2 regions of the Pseudomonas sp. LF020 genome follow, and region 1 is predicted to be linked to the other one. Evidence: predicted binding sites of a transcription regulator. Region 1 holds the regulator's gene; the other holds the start of a gene.
The links. The regulator FliA, encoded in region 1, starts transcription of late flagellar genes. The targets are predictions, from matches to a motif close to CTAAAGTTTNNNNNNNNNNNGCCGNTAA.
Positions count from the first base shown of each region.

Region 2: the regulator FliA is predicted to act here: its motif matches at 2,796-2,823, upstream of ACU680_RS22175 (methyl-accepting chemotaxis protein).

Region 1 covers NZ_JBRFIX010000008.1:20,213-27,430, reverse strand. The annotation lists gene ACU680_RS19025 (hypothetical protein) at 1-406, shown strand, start outside; gene flhA (flagellar biosynthesis protein FlhA) at 635-2,764, shown strand; gene flhF (flagellar biosynthesis GTPase FlhF) at 2,776-4,116, shown strand; gene fleN (flagellar synthesis regulator FleN) at 4,230-5,060, shown strand; gene fliA (RNA polymerase sigma factor FliA) at 5,057-5,797, shown strand; gene ACU680_RS19000 (chemotaxis response regulator CheY) at 5,964-6,335, shown strand; gene ACU680_RS18995 (protein phosphatase CheZ) at 6,353-7,141, shown strand; gene ACU680_RS18990 (chemotaxis protein CheA) at 7,178-7,218, shown strand, end outside.
Region 2 covers NZ_JBRFIX010000010.1:31,797-37,026, forward strand. The annotation lists gene ACU680_RS22170 (aldose 1-epimerase family protein) at 1-489, opposite strand, end outside; gene ACU680_RS22175 (methyl-accepting chemotaxis protein) at 709-2,685, opposite strand; gene ACU680_RS22180 (LysR substrate-binding domain-containing protein) at 2,874-3,794, opposite strand; gene ACU680_RS22185 (NorM family multidrug efflux MATE transporter) at 3,953-5,230, shown strand, end outside.

The DNA.
Region 1 (7,218 bases):
CAACATTGGCACCGTTGAGGCGTTGGTCAGAGTGTTCTCCTCTCCTGATAACTACTTCGATATATGGAGTGGCAATGGTCTACAGATGCGTTATCAAAAGCCCCAATTCGACACGGTCGGTGATCAGATAAAAATCACCGGTGGGCGGGACTATCGATGGGAGGACGAGCGGGAGATAAAGCCGCAGGATGTGCCGAACATTCACTTTACCTGGGCACTGAGTGTGCTGAAGGCACGCCCCGATGATCCTTTTCATGAGCCTGATGAAATCGTGAGATTTGGCTATTCTGAGGAAGAGTATGTCGAGGTGGAAGGCAGGCAGATCCGTAAGGGGGCGCGCTATCTGGTGGGCCGCGATTTGCGTCTTGGTGAAATTAATCCAAAGCAAATTTTGATTGCCGGATAAATTCGCCAATACGCGAGTTTTTCTGATTTTTGTTCACCTGCGCTAAGGGTGATAGCCGTCTTGCGTCTGTTTTGCGGTCGGCTCCATGGCGCCCGGCTTCAGGCAAGACAATTCCCCGAAATAAACCTCAATTTCAATCCCCGGCAAAAGTTGGAAGGCTTCTTGCAGTAGCCGCCGTGCGCCTGCTTTGGGCGTCAAAAGTTTGCTTTAAAGGAACGGGGAAAACCGGTGGATCGCTCTCAGTTATTCAACACTGCTCGCTCGAATGTTGCCGACCTCAGTCGAGGCAATCTGGGCGTGCCGTTGTTGCTGCTGGTCATGCTGGCGATGATGATGTTGCCGGTGCCGCCGTTCCTGCTCGACGTGTTCTTCACCTTCAACATCGCCCTGTCGATTGTCGTCCTGCTGGTCTGCGTGTATGCGCTGCGGCCGCTGGATTTCGCGGTGTTCCCGACCATTCTGCTGGTGGCGACGCTGCTGCGGCTGGCGTTGAACGTGGCCTCGACGCGGGTGGTGATGCTCCACGGTCAGGACGGCCACGCCGCTGCCGGTAAGGTGATCCAGGCCTTCGGTGAGGTGGTGATCGGTGGTAACTACGTGGTCGGTATCGTGGTCTTCGCGATCCTGATGATCATCAACTTCGTCGTGGTGACCAAGGGTGCCGGGCGGATTTCCGAGGTGAGCGCGCGCTTCACCCTCGATGCGATGCCCGGCAAACAAATGGCGATCGACGCCGACCTCAACGCCGGTCTGATCGACCAGAACCAGGCCAAGGCGCGCCGTCAGGAAGTCGCCCAAGAGGCCGAGTTCTACGGTTCGATGGACGGTGCCAGCAAGTTCGTCCGTGGTGACGCCATCGCCGGCCTGCTGATTCTGTTCATCAACCTCATCGGCGGTATGGCTGTCGGTATCTTCCAGCACAACATGACCTTCGCCGACGCGGGCAAGGTGTACGCCTTGCTGACCATCGGTGACGGTTTGGTGGCGCAATTGCCATCACTGTTGTTATCGACAGCGGCAGCGATCATGGTGACCCGTGCTTCCGGTTCGGAAGACATGGGCAAACAGATCAACCGGCAGATGTTCGCCTCGCCAAAAGCCCTGGCGGTGGCCGCTGGTTTGATGGCGGTCATGGGCCTTGTCCCGGGCATGCCGCACTTCTCGTTCCTGAGCATGGCCGCACTGGCTGCCGGTGGCGCGTACCTGTTCTGGAAAAAGCAGAACGTCGCCAAGGTGCAGGCGCTGCAAGAGGTTCAGCGTCAGCAGGAACTGCTGCCGTCGCCGGCCCGCGCCATGGAAACCAAGGAGCTGGGCTGGGATGACGTGACCCCGATCGACATGATCGGCCTGGAGGTCGGTTACCGCCTGATCCCGCTGGTGGATCGCAATCAGGGCGGGCAGTTGCTGGCGCGGATCAAGGGCGTGCGCAAAAAGCTCTCGCAGGATCTGGGCTTCCTGATGCCGACCGTGCACATTCGCGACAACCTCGATCTGGCGCCGAGCGCCTATCGCCTGACCCTGATGGGCGTGATCCTGGCCGAAGCCGAGATCTACCCGGATCGCGAACTGGCGATCAACCCGGGGCAGGTCTACGGCACGCTCAACGGCATTACCGCCAAAGATCCGGCTTTCGGCCTCGAGGCGGTGTGGATCGAAGTCAGTCAGCGTGCGCAGGCACAATCGCTCGGTTACACCGTGGTCGACGCCAGTACCGTGGTCGCAACTCACTTGAACCAGATTCTGTACAAGCACTCCAGTGAGCTGATTGGCCACGAGGAAGTGCAGCAACTCATGCAATTACTGGCCAAAAGCTCGCCGAAACTGGCTGAAGAACTGGTGCCGGGGGTGGTGTCGCTGTCGCAACTGCTCAAAGTGTTGCAGGCGCTGCTGGCCGAACACGTGCCGGTGCGCGATATCCGCAGCATTGCCGAGGCTATCGCCAACAACGCCGCCAAGAGTCAAGATACCGCCGCCTTGGTGGCCGCAGTGCGCGTCGGCGTATCCCGCGCCATCGTCCAAAGCATTGTAGGCACTGACTCCGAGCTGCCTGTGATCACCTTGGAACCAAGGTTGGAACAAATATTGCTCAATAGTCTGCAGAAGGCAGGACAAGGCTCTGAAGAGGGCGTTCTGCTGGAGCCAAGCATGGCCGAGAAGCTGCAGCGTTCGCTCATCGAAGCGGCGCAGCGTCAGGAAATGCAAGGTCAGCCGGTGATCCTGTTGGTAGCAGGCCCGATCCGCGCGATGCTCTCGCGTTTCGGTCGCCTCGCAGTCCCGGGGCTGCACGTGCTGGCCTACCAGGAAATACCGGACAACAAGCAAGTGACCATCGTTGCGACAGTAGGGCCCAACGGCTGAGGTAGTGGTTTATGCAAGTTAAGCGTTTCTTTGCCGCCGATATGCGTCAGGCCATGAAGCTGGTTCGTGATGAGCTGGGCGCTGATGCCGCCATCATTGGCAACCGCCGCATTGCCGGCGGTGTCGAGCTGACGGCGGCACTGGATTACAAATTGTCGGCGCTGGCGCCACGGGTTCCGAACATGGAACTCGAGGACGAGCTGCGCAAGACCCAGTCGCGCATCGTCACCGCCCAGGCCGAGCTGAGCCTGCGTGGCGAAGCCGACGGCAACACCAATCGCCAGTTGTTCGCCGGGCTGCCGTTGACGGCCGGCCTGCCGCTGACCGCTGCCGAGCCGTTGAGCGAACCGACTTACTCCGCCCCGGCGCGTCCGGCTCCGGCACCTGCACCGGCGTCCGCTGGTGTCGATCCGCGTGCTTTGGATTCGATGCGTTTCGAATTGAACAGTCTGCGTGAGCTGATGGAAGTGCAGCTCGGCACGCTGGCCTGGAATCAGCTGCAAGGCAGCCGTCCGGCCCAAGCCAATCTGTATCGCCGCCTGCAACGCATCGGTCTGTCCGGGCCGTTGTCGCGCGATCTGCTGGCGATGATCACCGACATCGAGGAGCCGCGTCAGGCCTGGCGCATGCTGCTCGCACACCTGGCGCGGATGATTGCCGTACCGGAAGTCGAGCCGCTGGAAGAGGGCGGGGTGATTGCCATGGTCGGCCCGGCCGGCATGGGCAAGACCACCACCCTGGCCAAACTCGCGGCGCGCTACGTGCTCAAGTACGGCGCGCAGAATGTCGCGCTGGTGAGCATGGACAGCTTCCGCATCGGCGCGCAGGAACAACTCAAGACCCTGGGGCGGATTCTCAATGTGCCGGTAACGCACGTCGATCCGGGCCAGTCGCTGGTGCAGGCGCTCGACCCACTGCTGCGCAAACGCGTGGTGCTGATCGATACCGCCGGCCTGCAGGCCAGTGATCCGGCCCTGCGCATGCAACTGGAAAGTCTGGCCGGGCGTGGTATCCGTTCAAAAAATTATCTGGTGCTGGCAACCACCAGCCAGAAACAGGTTCTAACCGCCGCTTATCACAGTTACAAGCGTTGCGGGCTAGCCGGCTGCATCCTGACTAAACTGGATGAGACGGCCAGCCTTGGCGAAGTGTTGAGCCTGGCGATCAGTCATGAACTGCCGGTCGCGTACCTGACCGACGGCCCACGGATTCCGGATGATCTGCATCTGCCGCGCCGTCATCAACTGGTCAGCCGCGCCGTCAGCGTGCAAATGCAGGAAGAACCCAGCGAAGAAGCCATGGCTGACATGTTCGCTGATATCTATCACAGCCCGACCAAGCAGGTTGGCTGAGGTAATGAACAGTTTTTGTACCTACATCGATGGTCTGCCATGCATTGTTCCGGTTGTGAACGCGCAGCCAGTAATGTGGCCTCCGTCTATGCAAGACAAGGTAAAGAAATAACATGGGCAGCATGCATCCCGTACAGGTGATCGCGGTGACCGGCGGCAAAGGTGGCGTCGGCAAGACTAACGTGTCAGTGAACTTGTCTCTGGCGCTGGCAGAGCTTGGCCGTCGGGTCATGCTGCTGGACGCTGACCTGGGGCTGGCGAACGTTGACGTTCTGCTGGGACTGACCCCCAAACGTACTCTGGCCGATGTGATCGAAGGCCGCTGTGAGCTGCGCGACGTGTTGTTGCAGGGGCCCGGCGGGATCCGCATCGTGCCGGCCGCTTCCGGCACCCAGAGCATGGTGCACCTGAGCCCGGCGCAACATGCCGGTCTGATTCAGGCCTTCAGCGACATCGGCGACAACCTCGATGTGCTGGTGATCGACACCGCTGCGGGTATTGGTGACTCGGTAGTCAGTTTTGTCCGCGCCGCCCAGGAAGTGTTGCTGGTGGTCTGCGACGAGCCGACCTCGATCACCGACGCCTACGCGCTGATCAAACTGCTCAACCGTGACTACGGCATGAACCGCTTCCGCGTCCTCGCCAACATGGCGCAGAGCCCGCAGGAAGGGCGCAATCTGTTCGCCAAGTTGACCAAGGTCACGGATCGCTTCCTCGACGTCGCCTTACAATACGTCGGCGCGGTGCCGTACGACGAAAGCGTGCGCAAGGCCGTGCAGAAGCAGCGAGCGGTCTATGAAGCCTTTCCGCGTTCCAAGTGCGCGCTGGCGTTCAAGGCGATCGCGCAGAAGGTCGATACCTGGCCGCTGCCTGCCAACCCGCGCGGTCACCTGGAGTTTTTCGTCGAGCGCCTCGTGCAGCAAACGGCAGGGCCTGTGTTATGACCGCCAGCGGTATGAACTACTACAAGAAGTCGGCACGTGACGCGCAATACGAGTTGATCGAGCGTTACGCGCCACTGGTCAAGCGCATTGCCTATCACCTGCTGGCACGCTTGCCGGCGAGTGTGCAGGTTGAAGACCTTATTCAGGCCGGGATGATCGGCCTGCTCGAAGTCTCGACCAAATACGACGCCAGCAAAGGCGCCAGTTTCGAAACGTACGCGGGCATTCGAATCCGCGGCGCGATGCTCGACGAAGTGCGCAAAGGGGATTGGGCACCGCGCTCGGTTCACCGCAACACCCGTATGGTCAGCGACGCAATTCGCGCAATTGAAGCTAAAACCGGCCGTGACGCTAAAGATCACGAGGTTGCGGCCGAACTCCAATTGAGTCTCGACGATTACTACGGGATTTTGAATGACACCCTGGGCAGCCGGCTGTTCAGTTTCGACGACCTGTTGCAGGACGGCGAACACGAAGGGCTGCACGAGGATGGCGCCAGTGCTCATCTTGAGCCGTCACGCGATCTGGAAGATGAACGCTTCCAGGCGGCGCTGGCGGACGCGATTGCCAATTTGCCGGAGCGTGAGCGACTGGTGTTGGCGCTGTACTACGACGAAGAACTGAACCTCAAGGAAATCGGTGAAGTCCTTGGCGTCAGTGAATCGCGGGTCAGCCAGTTACACAGCCAGTGCGCGGCCCGTTTGCGGGGGCGTTTGGGGGAGTGGCGAGCGCGCTGAAGGCAGTGTGGGGACACTGCGAACGAGGCTGGTGCGGTGATGAACGGCACCGGTCTTGCTCTGTTGTGCTCCAGACAGTCTTCGAGTGCTGCGCCGATTGATTGAAGTGGCGCGTCCAGGTGCTGGGCGCGTTTAAGACTGCTTGGAGGTCGAATTGAACAAAGACATGAAAATCCTCATCGTTGATGACTTCTCAACGATGCGGCGGATCATCAAGAACCTGCTGCGCGATCTCGGGTTCACCAACACCGTCGAGGCCGACGATGGCACGACCGCCATTCCGGTGCTCAACAGCGGCAGCATCGACTTTCTGGTAACGGACTGGAACATGCCGGGCATGACCGGTATCGACTTGCTGCGCCACGTGCGTGCCGATGAAAAACTCAAGCATCTGCCGGTGCTGATGGTGACCGCTGAAGCCAAGCGCGAGCAAATCATCGAGGCCGCTCAGGCCGGTGTGAACGGCTACGTGGTCAAACCTTTCACGGCTCAGGCGTTGAAAGACAAAATCGAGAAGATTTTCGAACGCATCGGCTGATGACGCGCGGGGGAGCTATGGAGCATAACGAATCTTCACAGGGCGATTTCGAGTCGACCCTGAAAAAACACGCGGTCGAACTGGTCGAGAGCCTTGAAAAAGGCAGGTTCGGCGACGCTGTGCAACTGATCCATGAGCTCAATCAGACCCGTGACCGCGGCCTGTATCAGGAAGTGGGCAAGCTCACACGCGAACTGCACAGTGCGATCGTCAATTTCCAGATCGATCCGCACATGCCGCAGGCCGAGGAAGTGTCGCAAATCACCGACGCCACCGAACGCCTGGGCTATGTGGTCAAGCTGACCGAAGCCGCGGCCAACCGCACCATGGATCTGGTGGAAAGCGCCACGCCGGTGGTCAATGGCCTGGCTGAAGAAGCCCAGGCGCTGAGCACCGATTGGGGCCGCTTCATGCGTCGCGAGGTCGGGGCTGAAGAGTTCCGCGAGCTGGCGCGCCGGGTCGACGGTTTTCTGTCACGCAGCAGCACGGACAACCGTGCGGTGTCGAGCAATCTGAACGACATCCTGCTGGCTCAGGATTATCAGGACCTCACCGGTCAGGTGATCAAGCGTGTGACCCAACTGGTCACCGAAGTCGAAAGCAATTTGCTCAAACTCGTCCTCATGGCCAGTCAGGTGGACCGCTTTGCGGGCATCGAACACGACCGCGCCGCGATGCTTGCAGAAAAAGATCCACAAAAACATCTCTCGCAGGGTGAAGGTCCGCAGATTCATGCCGATAAACGAGAAGACGTTGTGTCCGGTCAGGACGATGTGGACGATTTGTTATCCAGCCTTGGATTTTGAGTTTTAGGTTTTTAGACCTGTAGGAGCACCCCATTAATGAGCTTCGGCGCCGATGAAGAGATCCTTCAGGATTTCCT
Region 2 (5,230 bases), on a different contig from region 1:
GCTGCTGGCCGGGATGTTGGCGGCGCGCCCGTGCAGAGTCAGCAACTCGCCATTGTCGATGCCGGGATGGCCGACCCATTCGTAACCGCAGCGGGTTACCAGCTCGTTGAAGCCCTCCAGCCAGCCCAGGCCACCGCGCCCATTGAGTTCAATGAAGGCCGGGTTGACCACTTCCTTGACCGGCGAATCCCAACCCATACGCACGTTACCGACCGACGCCTGCAAGACATTCATGCCGCGGGTCGGCACCACCGAGAGTTTCATCGTGCCGTTATCGATATCGACGATGCTGACACCTTCCTGACGTCCGCCGTGCAAGGTTCGCAGACTCACGGAGAAAGGCTTGGCGGTTTTCACCCCGAGTTGCTCACTGGTAATGCTCCAGTTTTGCGCGGGCTTGTTGGTATCGAGGAGTACGTAATCCCACGCCATGGCGTGGGAAGCAGCAGAGAGTGCGCCGAGTGCAACGGCGAGTTTGAGCGGGGTCATGGCAGCAGCCTTTATTGGAGTTGTGCCATTTTTATAGCGCTGCGGAAACGTTTCAGCAAGTGCAATGGAGCTTGCGATCGTGTGATTTACCAAGAATTGGCGGGGATCCATTCGCGAGCAAGCTCGCTCCCACAGGGATCTCGGGTGTTCACAGAATCTGTGATTCACGCCGGAAACTGTGGGAGCGAGCTTGCTCGCGAAAGCTATATCAAGGCTGTATCAACGGAAGCGATCAACCTCGGAACGCAAGTCCGCCGCCAGCTTCTCCAGCTCCTTGGCGGTGACCGCGAGGTTCGACACCACCTCACGCTGCTCACTGTTGGCCAGCGCAATGCTCTGCAGATTGCTGCTGAGCAAGGTGGCGGTACTGCTCTGCTCCTGCGTCGCCGTTGTAATCGCGGCAAACTGCTGCCCCGCCGAGCGGCTCTGCTCGTCGATCCGCGCCAGCGCCGAGGCAACATTGGCGTTACGCGACAGGCCTTCCTGCATCAGCAGGTTGCCCTGCTCCATGGTGCTGATGGCGTTGCCGGTTTCCTGCTGGATGCTGTGAATCATCCCGGAAATTTCATCAGTGGCCTGACGGGTGCGCGAAGCCAGGTTACGCACCTCATCAGCGACCACGGCAAAACCACGGCCCTGTTCACCAGCACGCGCTGCTTCGATGGCCGCGTTGAGCGCCAGCAGGTTGGTCTGTTCGGCGATCGAGGTGATCACGCTGACAATGCCGCCGATTTCCTGGGAGCGCTGACCGAGGGTGTTGATCACGGTGGCCGTGGTGTTCAATGCGCCAGCGATTTGCTCCAGCGAGGACGACGCTTCTTCCATCGAGCTGCGACCGATCTGCGTTTGCTGAGCGTTTTCCTGGGCCAGACGCTGGGTCGCGCCCATGTTGTCGGCGATGTTCAGCGAGGTGGCGCTGAACTCTTCAACTGCGCCGGCCATGCTGGTGATTTCGCCGGACTGCTGTTCCATGCCTTCGTACGCGCCGCCGGACAAACCGGACAGCGCCTGTGCGCGGCTGTTGACCTCTTCCGAAGAACGACGGATGTGCTCGACCATCGTCGACAGCGCCTGGCTCATCTGGTTGAACGCGCGCGACAGCTGACCGATTTCGTCGTTGCTCGCTACGTTCAGGCGCACGCTCAGATCACCGGCGCCCAGCGCTTCGGCCTGACGCACCAGGTCGCCCAGCGGTTGCAGCTTGCTGCGCAGCAGCCACATCGCCGCCCCCACCGCGATCAGCATCGCCAGCAGGCTGCCGATGGCGAGTTGGGTGCCGACGCTCCAGGTCACCGCGCGAATCTCGGCTTTCGGCATGCTCGCCACCACCGACCACGGCCCGCCGTCGAACGGTACGGCAATGCTGTAGAAGTCTTCAGCGGTGTCGCTCCAGAACTCACCCTTGCCCGGTTTCGCCGCCAGCCGCTTGATCACCGGAACGGCCTGATCCAGCGCTTGCACACCGGCCGGGGCGACCAGCCATTTGTTTTGCTCATCGAGCAACGCCAGCGAACCGTTCTGACCGATACGGAAGCGCTTGAGGTTGGCGAACTGGGCGTTCTGCGCATCGGTGTAGTCGAAGCCGACGAACAGCACCGCAATCACCTTGCCGCTGCCGTCGAGCACTGGCGTGTACTGAGTCATGTAGGAGCGGTCGAACAGCAAGGCGCGACCGACATAACCTTGGCCTGCCATCAACTTCGCATAGGCCGGGTGGGCGTGGTCGAGCAAGGTGCCGATCGCACGAGTGCCGTCCTGCTTGGTCAGGGAAGTGCTGACGCGGACGAAGTCTTCGCCGCTGCGCACGAACAGGGTGGCGACCCCAGCGGTCATCTGCTTGAACTCGTCGACTTCCTTGAAGTTGTTGTTCAACACTTCGCTGCCCAGGTGCAGGCCCGGCGTCTGGGTGCCAGCGACACTCACCGGTTCATCCGGGTGAATGCTCAGGCCGGCACTGAAGCGCTTTTCGAACAACCCGCTCAGACGCTGGGTGCTTTCGCGCAGCGTGCCGTGGAAGGTACTCAACTGGTCGGCCAGCAGTCGCGCCTCACTGGCGAGGTGTTCTTCACGGGTGGCAAGGTTGGCGGTATCCAGCGAACGCAGGGCGAACACCGTACTGCCACTGATGACAATCGCAAGAATCACGGCGAGCGCAAGACCCAGCTGCGAGGCGATCCGGGCACGAGGTTGAGACATGGACAGCTCCTGGCCGAGCCACCGGATCCTCCCTGATCGCAGCAATTGCTCGGAATGTTCTAATAATGGGGGTGAATCGTGGCAACCGGCACGGCGGTTCCACATGCTCATTTTCGGCGGTGAATGCGAATACTTGAGTAAATAGCGGGGTTATGGCCCGAGGCCGGCATTGTGCGGGCTCGAACGTTTCAGCTCAAGCGCTTGACCACCGGCAACGCCATGGCGCGCACTTCGCCTTGCAGGAAGTCGCTGAGACGGCGCAAACGTTCACCTCCCGGACGGGTTTTTGGCCACACCAGGTAATAATTCAGTCCGCTGGCGACGGCAGTCGGCCACGGCAGACTCAAGCGTCCCTGCGCGACATCCTCGGCGACCATCAGCAGATCGCCCATCGACACACCGTAGCCTCGGGCGGCGGCGATCATGCCCAATTCCAGGGTATCGAACACCTGCCCGCCCTTGAGCGACACCTGATCGGACAGGCCCATGTGCTCCAGCCAACTGCGCCAGTCGCGCCGGTCCGGGGTCGGGTGCAGCAGTTCGGTGGAGGCCAGGCGTGCGACATCCCACGGCTGGTCATTCAGCAGATTCGGCGCACCCACTGGAATCAGCTCTTCCGGAAACAACAGGCTGGCCTCCCAGTCCGGCGGAAAATGCCCGTCACTCAGCAGCACGGCGCAGTCGAACGGTTCATTGTTGAAATCCACCGAGTCCACATCCATCCAGGCGCTGGTCAGTTGCACTTCGTTGCCCGGTTGCAGATGACGAAAGCGACTGAGCCGCGCCAGCAACCAGCGCATGGTCAGGGTCGACGGCGCTTTCATGCGCAGGATGTCGTCTTCGGCGCGCAAGGTGTTGCAAGCGCGCTCTAGGGCCGCAAAACCGTCACGGATCCCCGGCAACAGCATGCGCGCTGACTCGGTCAGTTGCAGGTTGCGTCCGCTGCGATGAAACAGCTTGCAGGCGAAATGCTCTTCAAGCGTGCGAATGTGCCGACTCACCGCACTCTGGGTAATCGACAGCTCTTCGGCGGCGCGGGTGAACGAACTGTGCCGCGCCGCCGCTTCGAATGCGCGCAGGGCATACAAGGGAGGAAGACGACGGGACATTCAGAAAGCTCCTATAGCGGGTTGTGGCCAACTTAGCAGAATCTGCTCAGGATGAGTTTTAATCATGCCACCCATCCTTTTTATCCCTTTGTGCGAAAGCGTTTAAGCGCCGAGAATCGACGGTTCCCTGTTCCCTCTTTTTATGAATGGTGATGACCATGCAGCATCCCGTGCGTACCGAACTCTGGGCCATCCTGCGGCTGGCAGGGCCGTTGATCGCTTCACAGTTGGCGCACATGCTGATGGTGCTGACCGACACCCTGATGATGGCGCGCCTGAGTCCCGAAGCGCTGGCCGGTGGCGGTCTTGGCGCGGCGAGCTATTCGTTCGTGTCGATTTTCTGCATCGGCGTGATCGCGGCGGTCGGCACCCTGGTGGCGATCCGTCAGGGCGCCGGCGACATCATCGGCGCGGCACGCCTGACCCAGGCCGGGTTGTGGCTGGCGTGGCTGATGGCGCTGGGCGCCGGGCTGCTGCTGTGGAATCTGAAACCGGTGTTGCTGCTGTTCGGCCAGACCGAAACCAACGTCAACGCCGCCGGGCAATTCCTCATCGCCCTGCCCTTCGCCCTGCCCGGCTATCTGAGTTTCATGGCCCTGCGCGGCTTCACCAGTGCGATCGGCCGGGCGACACCGGTAATGGTCATCAGCCTCGGCGGCACCGTGGCCAACTTCCTGCTCAACTACGCGTTGATCACCGGCATGTTCGGTCTGCCGAAACTGGGGCTGACCGGCATCGGTCTGGTCACCGCGATTGTGGCCAATTGCATGGCGCTGGCGCTGGCCTGGCACATCCGCCGGCATCCGGCCTACGACGCCTACCCATTGCGCGCCGGCCTGTCGCGACCAAATCGTCAGTACCTGAAAGAACTGTGGCGCCTCGGCCTGCCGATTGGCGGCACCTACGCCGTGGAGGTCGGCTTGTTCGCCTTCGCCGCGCTGTGCATGGGCACCATGGGCAGCACGCAGTTGGGCGCGCACCAGATCGCCCTGCAGATCGTTTCGGTGGCGTTCATGGTGCCGGCGGGCATGTCGTATGCGATCACCATGCGCGTCGGCCAGCATTACGGCGCCGGGCAACTGAGCGATGCGCGGATGTCCGGGCGGGTCGGCATCGTCTTTGGTGCGGTGGTGATGCTGGGTTTCGCCATGGTGTTCTGGCTGCTGCCGAATCAACTGGTCGGGCTGTTCCTCGACCATAACGACCCGGCGTTTGCCGAGGTGATTCGTCTGGCCGTAAGCCTGTTGGCGGTGGCCGCGTGGTTCGAGCTGTTCGACGGTACGCAGACCATCGCCATGGGCTGTATCCGTGGGCTCAAAGACGCGAAAACCACGTTTCTGGTCGGGCTCGGCTGCTACTGGCTGATCGGCGCGCCGGCGGCGTGGTGGATGGCGTTTCACCTGCATTGGGGGCCGACTGGCGTCTGGTGGGGGCTG